DNA from 3 places in the Paenibacillus hubeiensis genome. Region 2 is predicted to be linked to each of the others. Evidence: predicted binding sites of a transcription regulator. Region 2 holds the regulator's gene; each other region holds the start of a gene.
What was found. Region 2 encodes Rex, which represses fermentation and respiration genes when NADH is low (regulators of the CRP and FNR family bind a similar motif). Its sites were predicted from a motif close to TTGTGAAATATTTCACAA; they were not measured.
Positions count from the first base shown of each region.

Region 1: the regulator Rex is predicted to act here: its motif matches at 1,996-2,013, upstream of RSX24_RS22885 (formate/nitrite transporter family protein).
Region 3: the regulator Rex is predicted to act here: its motif matches at 1,811-1,828, upstream of adhE (bifunctional acetaldehyde-CoA/alcohol dehydrogenase).

Region 1 is NZ_JAVYAE020000010.1:195,348-198,630, reverse strand. Features, by position in the region: gene RSX24_RS22890 (molybdopterin-containing oxidoreductase family protein) at 1-490, opposite strand, end outside; gene RSX24_RS22885 (formate/nitrite transporter family protein) at 1,050-1,892, opposite strand; gene RSX24_RS22880 (hypothetical protein) at 2,105-2,605, shown strand; gene RSX24_RS22875 (FAD-dependent oxidoreductase) at 2,683-3,283, opposite strand, start outside.
Region 2 is NZ_JAVYAE020000004.1:123,535-126,817, forward strand. Features, by position in the region: gene RSX24_RS13810 (cell wall elongation regulator TseB-like domain-containing protein) at 1-503, opposite strand, end outside; gene RSX24_RS13815 (amidohydrolase) at 547-1,851, opposite strand; gene RSX24_RS13820 (redox-sensing transcriptional repressor Rex) at 1,838-2,545, opposite strand; gene dinG (ATP-dependent DNA helicase DinG) at 2,712-3,283, opposite strand, start outside.
Region 3 is NZ_JAVYAE020000004.1:304,176-307,458, forward strand. Features, by position in the region: gene adhE (bifunctional acetaldehyde-CoA/alcohol dehydrogenase) at 1-1,732, opposite strand, end outside; gene RSX24_RS14730 (Crp/Fnr family transcriptional regulator) at 2,147-2,863, shown strand; gene RSX24_RS14735 (hypothetical protein) at 2,925-3,283, opposite strand, start outside.

The DNA of each region.
Region 1 (3,283 bases), on a different contig from region 2:
CCGGCAATGTGCCGCGATTGGCACCCATCGTATATTTCCAGCCCGTATTGCCTGCCGCATTGCAGATCGTTTGCTCCAGCACGCTGGCACCCAAAGCGTTGAAAAAACGTTTGTCCATGCCGTCCACGCCGAGAATGCCCATGTTGCCGTAGAAATTGTAGGGCAAAATGCATTCCGGTCCGTACGTCTCGGACAACGCGCGGAACCGGGTCGTGATCTCGTCGATCGCTTCGTCCCAGCTGATGCGTTCGAACCGCCCCTCTCCCTTGGCGCCGACACGTCTGAGCGGATACTGCAGCCGTTCCGGATGATAGACTCGCTCCGTCATGTTTCTGACCTTGTTGCAGATGGCGCCTTTGGTGATGGGATGATCGGGATTGCCCGTTACCTTCACGATTTTTCCGTTCTCCTTATGTAGCAGCAGGCCGCACGTATCCGGGCAATCAAGCGGGCAAACCGCCGGAAATACGCCATTGTCCTGATCGATCATGTCCTTTCTCCTCCTCCTGCAAAATGCTATTGCTATATCATATCGCCAATTCGACTTTTTGCGCAAAAAAATTTGCTTTGCCTGATTCACCTAAAGATGGCGCGGGTACAATATAAGCAAGGCATCAGGTTAGTGTTTCCCCACTTCCTCCTTATGCCATATCATGGACCACTCCCGAAATTCGCCATGGACAGGTTTCGTTCCCCCGAACCTCTTCATGGCGAATTTACTTTTCTGCGGTTTACATTTTTAAAATGATAAAAAAACAAGTGCAGGCATCCCTGCACTTGTTTCGTTATAAGTATGAAACGGTCCTCTTCGCGTTATAACCTCTCGCGGCTTACGAACCTTACACACCTTATTCGGGTTGATTTGGCCGTCTTGCATCGGTAACGAACCTCTGACACGTTATTGTTAGCGTAACGCCAACCGATTCCTCTATTTCGGGAAAATAGCGTGCGTAGGATTCGTTAGCGCTGAACAACGCCGAAATGAGCCATTATAAGATGCCTCAGGTTCGTTACGCGTCGGATCACGTTGGATTCCTCCATCGCTGGCATTATGCCTGCTTGCTCCATACCGCTCTTGTCTCCGCCTTCGGCTGCGCCCCTTCCGCTGCGGCCGCCTCCGGTTTGGCTGTGCGCATATACGCCAGGTAGTACGCCCCCGCCACAAAGAGCGCGCCTCCCGTCAGATTCCCCAACCATACGGGCACAACATTCATAAAAAACTCGCCCCACGAATAGTGCCCTTCGAAGATGGCCGCCGGAATCAGGAACATGTTGGCCACAACGTGCTGGAAGCCGATGGCCACGAAAGCCATCGTCGGAAACCAGATGCCCAGCACCTTGCCGCTCATCGTGTCGGCTGCATAGGACAACCATACCGCCATCGCCACCAGCCAGTTGCAGCCGATGCCGGAGATGAAGGCCTGCAGGAAACCGTCATGCAGCTTATGCCCCGCCATATCGACCAATTTGGTCAAGTATGCTCCGTCGCCGGTCAATCCCAGTACGTGGCCGAAGAAATACGCAACGAACAGCGCACCCAACAAATTGCCGAGCGTCACCAGCAGCAGGTTTTTGAACATGCTGCCTGGCGTAATTTTGCGTGTCACTGCCGCCAGCGGTACGGCCATCATGTTGCCTGTCAGCAGCTCGCCGCCCCCGACCAAAACCATGATCAGCCCCACCGGGAACACTGCGGCCCCGATAAAATTGGCGATGCTTCCCCACTCCGCCGGAGCAGAGGCAATGACCCGAATATCCAGCAAAAAGCCGAGCGCGATAAACGCTCCGGCCAGAAAACCGAGCACCAACACGGTGGATACCGGACTTTGCGCTTTTTTCATCCCGGTCTGCGCCGTATATTGTGCAACCTCAAGAGGTGTTTTTGCCGCCATAACGCATCCTCCTCTTACTGTGTGATGAATCGCCCTGACAAAGGTCTTTTCTCTTCACCGTTCAACTTCATGTTTTCATTGTATCTCGCCAGGCGGCAAAACTTTGTGCAAATAATCACAATGCCCGTATTAGCGATAATGTTGAACATGTTCCTTTCCATAAAAATGCGGTAAGATGAAGAGAAACCTTACTGGAGAGGGGCTTTGTCATATTGGATTTACGAAAAGGAGCATGGGCTGCGCTTATTCTTGTCCTTAGCATTTTGCCTGGATGCATTCTTCACTTGAACAAAGTTCAGCCTTCTCTTGCACAACAGCATCTAAACGCGTTCGAAGAGATGATCCACTCTATGGATGACGGGGAATATGCGCTGAACGCAATCATTCCGTTTGACTGGGATGCCATGTATTCATTTTCTCCCTATACCTCCAAAGAAGAAATCACTTCGGCCATCGGCTTCGAAAGCGATCACGTTTATGAATCAGACGATGAAGCGATCCAACAGATCATTTTCGTGAAAGACCGGGAAATCGTCTGTTCCCTCTATGGCTCTGTGGTCAAAATGGGTTATCAATTTCATTTTCAGAGCTATGACGAGTATTATCGTGAAGTGAAAAAGAGTGAGAACTTTAGCGTGACTGTTCTGCGTGAAGAGAATTTCATACATTTGAAGTTAAGTGGCAGATCGCCGCAGCATGCGGACAACCTGTAATCACCAAAAAAACAGCAGGCTGACGGATCTCCGCCAACCTGCTGCTGTTTAAATATCGACTTTACATATATAAAGAGTTAAACCATTGCCGGTGCTTTCACTTCCACAGGGGGCAGAGCTTGGAGTCCCGCCGAGTTCAGGAAGTTCCACGGTTTGTTGTAATGCGGTTGGAAGAAGAAGTCGATGAACGCCAGCTCATCCACCGTCATGTTGTTCTGGATGCAAACCGAGATCGTATTGATCGACTGGGTCAGATCCGCCTGCGACATCACCTGCGCCCCGACGATGCGGCGTGTAGCTTGTTCATACACCACCTTGAGCAGCAGTTTCTCGGCAGTCGGCATGAACTCCGGACGATAGCTGTCTTCCAGGATTACCGCTTCGACAACCAAACCTTCATCGGCTGCCGATGTTTCGGTAAGTCCCGTACCGGCAATGTTTTGCTCATAAATTTTGATGCCCGATGTGCCTTGGGTTCCGAGGTAAGGCGTTGTCGGACGAACAAGGTTGCGTGCCACGAGCGTACCCATGCGCACCGCGTTGGTCGCAAGCGGAATGTAGGCTGCTTTACCTGTCGGATTGTAGTGGATCGCGCAGCTGTCGCCTGCGGCGAAAACGTCTTTGTGGCTGGTTTGCATGTATTTGTTCACGATGATTGCTCCGTTCGGAAGCATGTCG
Region 2 (3,283 bases):
TGCTCCCCATTGCTAAAACGATAGAAACGATAATAACTGTGTGTATCATCATGATAATAAACTTGCCATACATAAATTCCGTTCACGACGCCAGGCAGGATTCGCTTGATTTCGCCATTCGGGACTTCGGAAGCGAATCTTTGGCGAATTTGAGCTTCGGACATTCCGTTCTGCAGCAGCTCGCTATGCACTGCCCCCGCCCCGGACAACGGTTTCCCCGTCTCGTCGAACTTGACCCACACAATGACGTCCTGGTTATCCTTATTGGTGCCGCTCAGCGTCCAATAGATGCTGTCTTCGCCCTCTTTCTGTCCCCATACGAATTTTTGAAAATTATCGTAGGACGTCAGCTCCAGCTGCTGCTGGGCGGCCTGCAGGGCGAGCGCCTCCTGATTGCGCTGGTCCTTGGTCACATAGACGTAATAGCGCTGCAATACAATCAACGCCACGATCAGGATCAGCAGCGATATCCATATCCACTTTTTCTTTTTCTTTTTCTTCAAAAGCCGAACTCCCTTTCCCTGATGAGGCTGCGCCCATGAGAAATTAACGGGCGAGCAGGCCCTCAAACGCCGATTGAGCTTCACGCAAAATGCGTTCCTCGTCCATCGTCAGGCACTCGCCATGTTTCACCACTTGTTTGCCATCTACCCACACATGCTCCACGTCTTTGGCCGACGCCGAATAAATGGCATGGGAAATCAGATCGGTATGCGGGTACAGATGAGGCTGGTCTATGTTGACCCCGATGAAATCCGCCTTCATTCCCGCTTCAAGCAAGCCGGTATTGTCGAGGAAAATCGAGCGTGCTCCGTATGCCGTTCCAAGCAGAAGCGCTTCGCCGGCCGGAACCGCAGTCGGATCACCGGACACGCCTTTATGAATCAATGCCGCCAGACGCATCTCTTCAAACATGTCCAAATTGTTATTGCTCGCCGGTCCGTCTGTTCCCAAAGAAACGGTCACGCCCGCTTTCAGCAGCTCAGGAACTCGCGCAATGCCGGAAGCCAGCTTCAGATTGCTGCCCGGATTATGAGATACTGCAACGTTATGGCGAGCCAAAATCTCGATTTCCTCATCGTTTAAATGCACGGCATGAGCCACGAGGCAAGGCCGCGAGAAAAAGCCAAGCTTCTCCAAGTGCGCTACAGGACGCAGACCGTAATCGGTCACGTTCTGTTCCACTTCGCGCAGCGTTTCGGACATATGGGTATGAAGCGGCAAATTCAGATCATGGGCAACCTGCACAAACTTTTCTATGTAATCCGGAGGGCACGTATAAGGCGCATGCGGAGACATTACGGCAGTAATCCGTCCATTTGCCTTCCCGTTCCAGTCGCGGGCAAACGCAGCCGCTTCGCCGAGCTTGTGCTTCTGTTCCTCTTCGGAGCAAAGACCGATGACGCCGCGAGCGAGCGCTGCACGAATGCCGGATTGCTCCACGACTTTGGCAACCTGATCCATGTGATCATACATGTCCAAAAAAGCCGTCGTTCCTCCTTTGAGCATCTCAAGCACCGACAAGGACGCCCCCCAATAAACGTCCTCAGACGTCATTTTCGCCTCCATCGGCCACATTTTCTCCTGCAGCCATACCTGCAGCGCCAGATCATCCCCGTGGCCTCTCAGCAGCGACATGGCGGCATGTCCGTGCGTATTGATCAAACCTGGCAGAAAGAGCAATCCTTTTCCGTCCACTTTCGGCAGGCTTTCATCTTCTGCCGGCAAGGATTCGCCGATATACTGAATTTTGTCGTCTTCCACCACCATGTATCCTTGAACCACGTTCCATTCCAAACCTTTGTTTACGGCGAATTTGCCGTTGTGTATAACCCATTTATTTGTCGTCATCCTGCTCGTCGTCCTTTCCATTTTCCAAATAATACGCAAGGCTTAGCAAATCCGTCGTAAAGTCCGCATTATGAATACGAACATGCGGCGGGGTTTTCAAGATGGTTGGCGCAAAATTCAGGATGGCTTCGATCCCGGATTCGATCAACCGGTCGGCCACATTCTGCGCTTCGGTATCGGGGACGGTGATGATGCCGATGCGAATATTAAGGTTTCTGACCGATTCCGTCAGCTCATTCATCGCTTGCACTTTCAAGCTGTTGATTTGGGTGCCGATCTTGGGTTCATACGCATCGAATACAGCCACGATTTTCATGTTGTCCTTCAAGTAAGCATTATAGTTGGACAAGGCATGACCCAGGTTACCGGCTCCTACCAACGCAACATTGATTTGCTGGTCGATCTTCAGGATATGGCGGATTTTCTCAATGAGATACGATACGTCATACCCGATGCCCTTGCGGCCAAAATCGCCGAAATAGGCCAAATCCTTGCGGATCTGGGCCGGATTGAGGTCCAGGCGCTGTCCCAGCTCCTGCGAAGAAACCGTCGTTACCTCACGTTGGTGCAATTCACTCAAATAACGCAGATATACCGGCAACCGCCTCACGACGGCTTCCGAAATTTTATCTGATTTCATGTTTTTTTTGCTCCTCCTTGCCAAAGCGCGATAAATAGATGAAAAGGGAGGCATCCCGCCGTGTACTCTAATTCGAATCATTTTAGAGGAAGGATGCCGCCTTATATTTGATGTACTTCTTTAACGTATCAACCCGCAGCCATGTAATCTCAACAAGTGTACCGCCTTTTGCAGGCGTTTCGCAACATTGCCGAAAAATGTTCTGTCGTTTCTACCTGAATTAGGTTTGTTCAACGTCTTGTTCGAGCCATTCGCTGATGCGCGGAACCATTTGCTCGGTCAGCATGTGTTCCATTTTTGGCCCAGGCAAGGAATATAAAAAGTATTTTCCGTAATATGATTCGATCACCCGCGTATCGTATACGATAACAACGCCGCGATCCTTGGCTGTGCGAACCAGCCTTCCGAATCCTTGCTTGAAACGAATGACCGCCTGAGGCACAGACAGCTTCATGAACGGGTTTTTTTTCTGCTGCTGCAATAATTCACTTTTGGCTTCCAGGAGCGGATGATTCGGCGGCTGGAACGGTAACCTGACAATAGCCAGACATGTCAATGCATCCCCAGGTATGTCCACGCCTTCCCAAAAACTGCTCGTCCCGAGAAGCACCGTCGCTTTGGCGTCTTGGAACCTGCGGGTGAGCTTGGACCGGCTGCCGCTGTCCACGCCCTGACCGAGCAAGGAGATTTCGTTTCCGGACAATGCTTCCTTAAGCGGGTCATACACTTGGCGCAGCATGCGGTAAGACGTAAACAGCACCATCATGCGCCCGCGCGTAGCGATGGCCGTCT
Region 3 (3,283 bases), 180 kb from region 2:
GCTTCAGGTTGTTGAAGTCGGTATCCGGGTATTCGTAGAACAGCCACATCGCTTTCGCGGCATCCATCGGCGAACCGCCGCCGAGGGCGATGATGCAGTCCGGCTGGAAGCGATTCATCATCTCGGTTCCGCGATCAACCGTCGTTGTCGATGGATCGGGTTCGACTTCGGAGAACACTTCGATCGCAACCGGAGTCTGGCGCTGACGCAGGTAATGCTCTACTTTTTCGACATAACCAAGCTTCACCATCACAGGGTCCGTAATGATGGCAACGCGGGTGATGTCCGGCATTTTGGCGAGATATTGCGTTGCGCCTTTTTCGAAATAGACTTTGTTCGGCACTTTGAACCATTGCATATTCACGGTACGGCGAGCCACCCTTTTCACGTTGATTAAGTTGACGGCAGATACGTTCGACGACGTCGAGTTGCGTCCATACGAGCCGCAGCCCAGCGTCAGGGACGGAATGTTCGTATTGTAAATATCGCCGATCGCCCCATGCGTGGATGGCGAGTTGACCAGAATCCGGCCTGTTTGCAAACGATCCGCAAATTTGGTGATGACATCTTCATTGTTCGAATGGATCACCGAGGAGTGGCCCATGCCGCCAAAAGCAACCACTTCCGCTGCGCGCTCAATGCCTTCGGCTGCGTTTTTCACTTTGTAGCAAGCCAGCACCGGGCTCAGTTTTTCGGCCGACAGCGGGTATTTCGTGCCTACGCCTTCGATTTCGGCAACGAGGATTTTGGTGCCTGCCGGAACGTCAATGCCGCACAGTTCGGCGATTTTGACGGCGGATTGGCCTACGATCGCCGGATTGACCGCACATTTATCGACATTGATCACGCCTGGCGTCAACTTTGCCAGCTCTTCTTTGTTCACAAAGTAACAGCCGCTGGCGATCATTTTCTTTTTCACCTGGTCGAAAATCGCTTCTTCGATGATGACGGCTTGCTCGGATGCGCAGATCATGCCGTTGTCGAACGATTTGGACAGAATCAGGTCGGTCACCGCCTGGTTGATGTCCGCGCTTTTCTCAATGAAGCAAGGAACGTTACCTGGTCCGACACCCAGTGCCGGTTTACCACAGCTGTATGCGGCCCGTACCATGCCTGATCCGCCTGTGGCCAGAATAAGCGCTACGTCAGGGTGATTCATCAGGGCATTGGTCCGATCCATGGAAGGATCGTCGATCCATTGGATGCAATCGGCCGGAGCACCATGCTTCACTGCTGCTTCAAGCAGGATTTTGGCAGCTTCACGGCTGCAGTTTTGTGCGGACGGATGGAATCCAAAGATGATCGGGTTGCGCGTTTTGATGGAGATCAGCGCTTTGAACATCGTGGTGGACGTTGGATTCGTAACCGGTGTGATCCCCATAATGATGCCCACCGGTTCGGCAATTTTCTGGAAGCTGTCGAATTCGTTGTCTTCGATCACGCCTACCGTTTTGTCGTATTTAATGCTGTGATAAATATATTCCGTGGCAAAAATGTTTTTAGTGATTTTATCCTCATACACGCCTCGACCTGTTTCTTCGACGGCCATTTTGGCAAGCATCATGTGTTTGTCGAGTCCTGCGAGTGCCATGGCCTGCACGATCCGGTCGATCTGCTCCTGATCCATGGACATGAACGCTGCGTGTGCCTTGTTTGCTTTGTCAATCAACGTTTGGATATACTGGCCTGCTGTCGGTTCTTTTACTGGGGCGACTTCGTTCTTTACAGCCATCTCCCTCATCCTCCTAAAGGTTCGTATTGTTTGTCTCTCTGCTTACGATCACATCGTACCATGGCGAATTCGGTCGGTATGTGATTTTTTTCACAAAGTATAACAAATTTAATTTATGTTTTGGAGCATCGCTCCACTCCCCTTACGGCTCTTCATATTTAAAATGATATTCTGTCATCATCATCCTTTCCTTAGAAAAGTGAATTTAATCACAATGTTTGAAATATTGCCATTTTTGCCTCCTTCCCAGCCCCCGCATTAGGTATATACTGAACTTAAAAATTGAACCACCGCAATTTGTACCGTCCCTCACCGGCCGGATTCACCTGATCAGGACGGCGGCTTGCGGCGAACCACGGCAGCTCATTCACCTACATGAAAGAACGCCGGCGGATACAAAGGGGAGATAGACTTATGAGAGAACCATTGAGTGTACTGGAAGAGCGCGGAAATACAAGCTGTTTCTCGGAAGTGAACTTCAACCATCTGCTCGTAACGATGAAAGAACGCACCTATCCCGAAGGTACCCACCTGTACTGGGAAGGCGATGTCTCCGACAAATTGTATTATCTGAAACGGGGACGCGCCCAGATCACCAAATCTACGGATGAAGGCAAAGAGCTTATCATGTATATGTACCAAGCCGGGGACATGATCGGCCAGGCCGACCCGTTCTTTGGTTCCCGTCATTCCTTCTCGGCCGAAGTGCTGGAGGACAGCGAGATCGGCGTCCTGGAGCACAAAGACCTGGAAATGCTGATCTGCCAGCATTGCGATTTTGCGATTGATTTCATGAAATGGATGGGTATCCATCACCGGTTGACCCAAACCAAATTCCGTGACCTCATGTTGTATGGTAAACCGGGTGCCCTATGCTCCACGTTAATCCGTTTGTCCAATTCGTACGGGGAGCCTCACGGCGAACATGTCATCATTCATAAAAAAATTACCCACACCGACCTGTCCAACATGATCGGTGCCACTCGCGAGAGCGTGAACCGCATGCTTAGCGACCTGCGCAAAAAAGACGCCATCGAATATGAGAACGGCATGATCGTCATCAAGGATCTGCAAATGCTGCAAGGCATCTGCCATTGCGAATTGTGCCCACGGGAAATTTGCCGGATCTAACCCCCAAAAAGCCCAATCCCCCCGCTAGGAGGATTGGGCTTCTATCTGCACGGCTTGTCCATCAGGATGCCGTCAATTCCAGTTTAACCGCATCACGCGGATTCAATTTCATGTCCAGGCCGTTGTCCATCAATTCTTTGTCATTGACCATAATCACCCAGCGTTGATTCATGCGCGGGCTAACGTTTTCCACGGACAAGACGTATTTGTTGTTTTCCGACAATCGAACCACGCCGCTGGATTTCAACACATCGCGCACCGTGCATTCCGGCACGTATACGCCTGCATACTGCCGATTGAGCGATGGCAGAATGTTACCGCCGCTCACCTTGAGCAGGGTTGTCTGATAAGCAACCCCCTCATTAGAGCTGTCGGCGGCTTTGACATAGATGACCACTTCGTCCTTGGCATGCAGCTCCA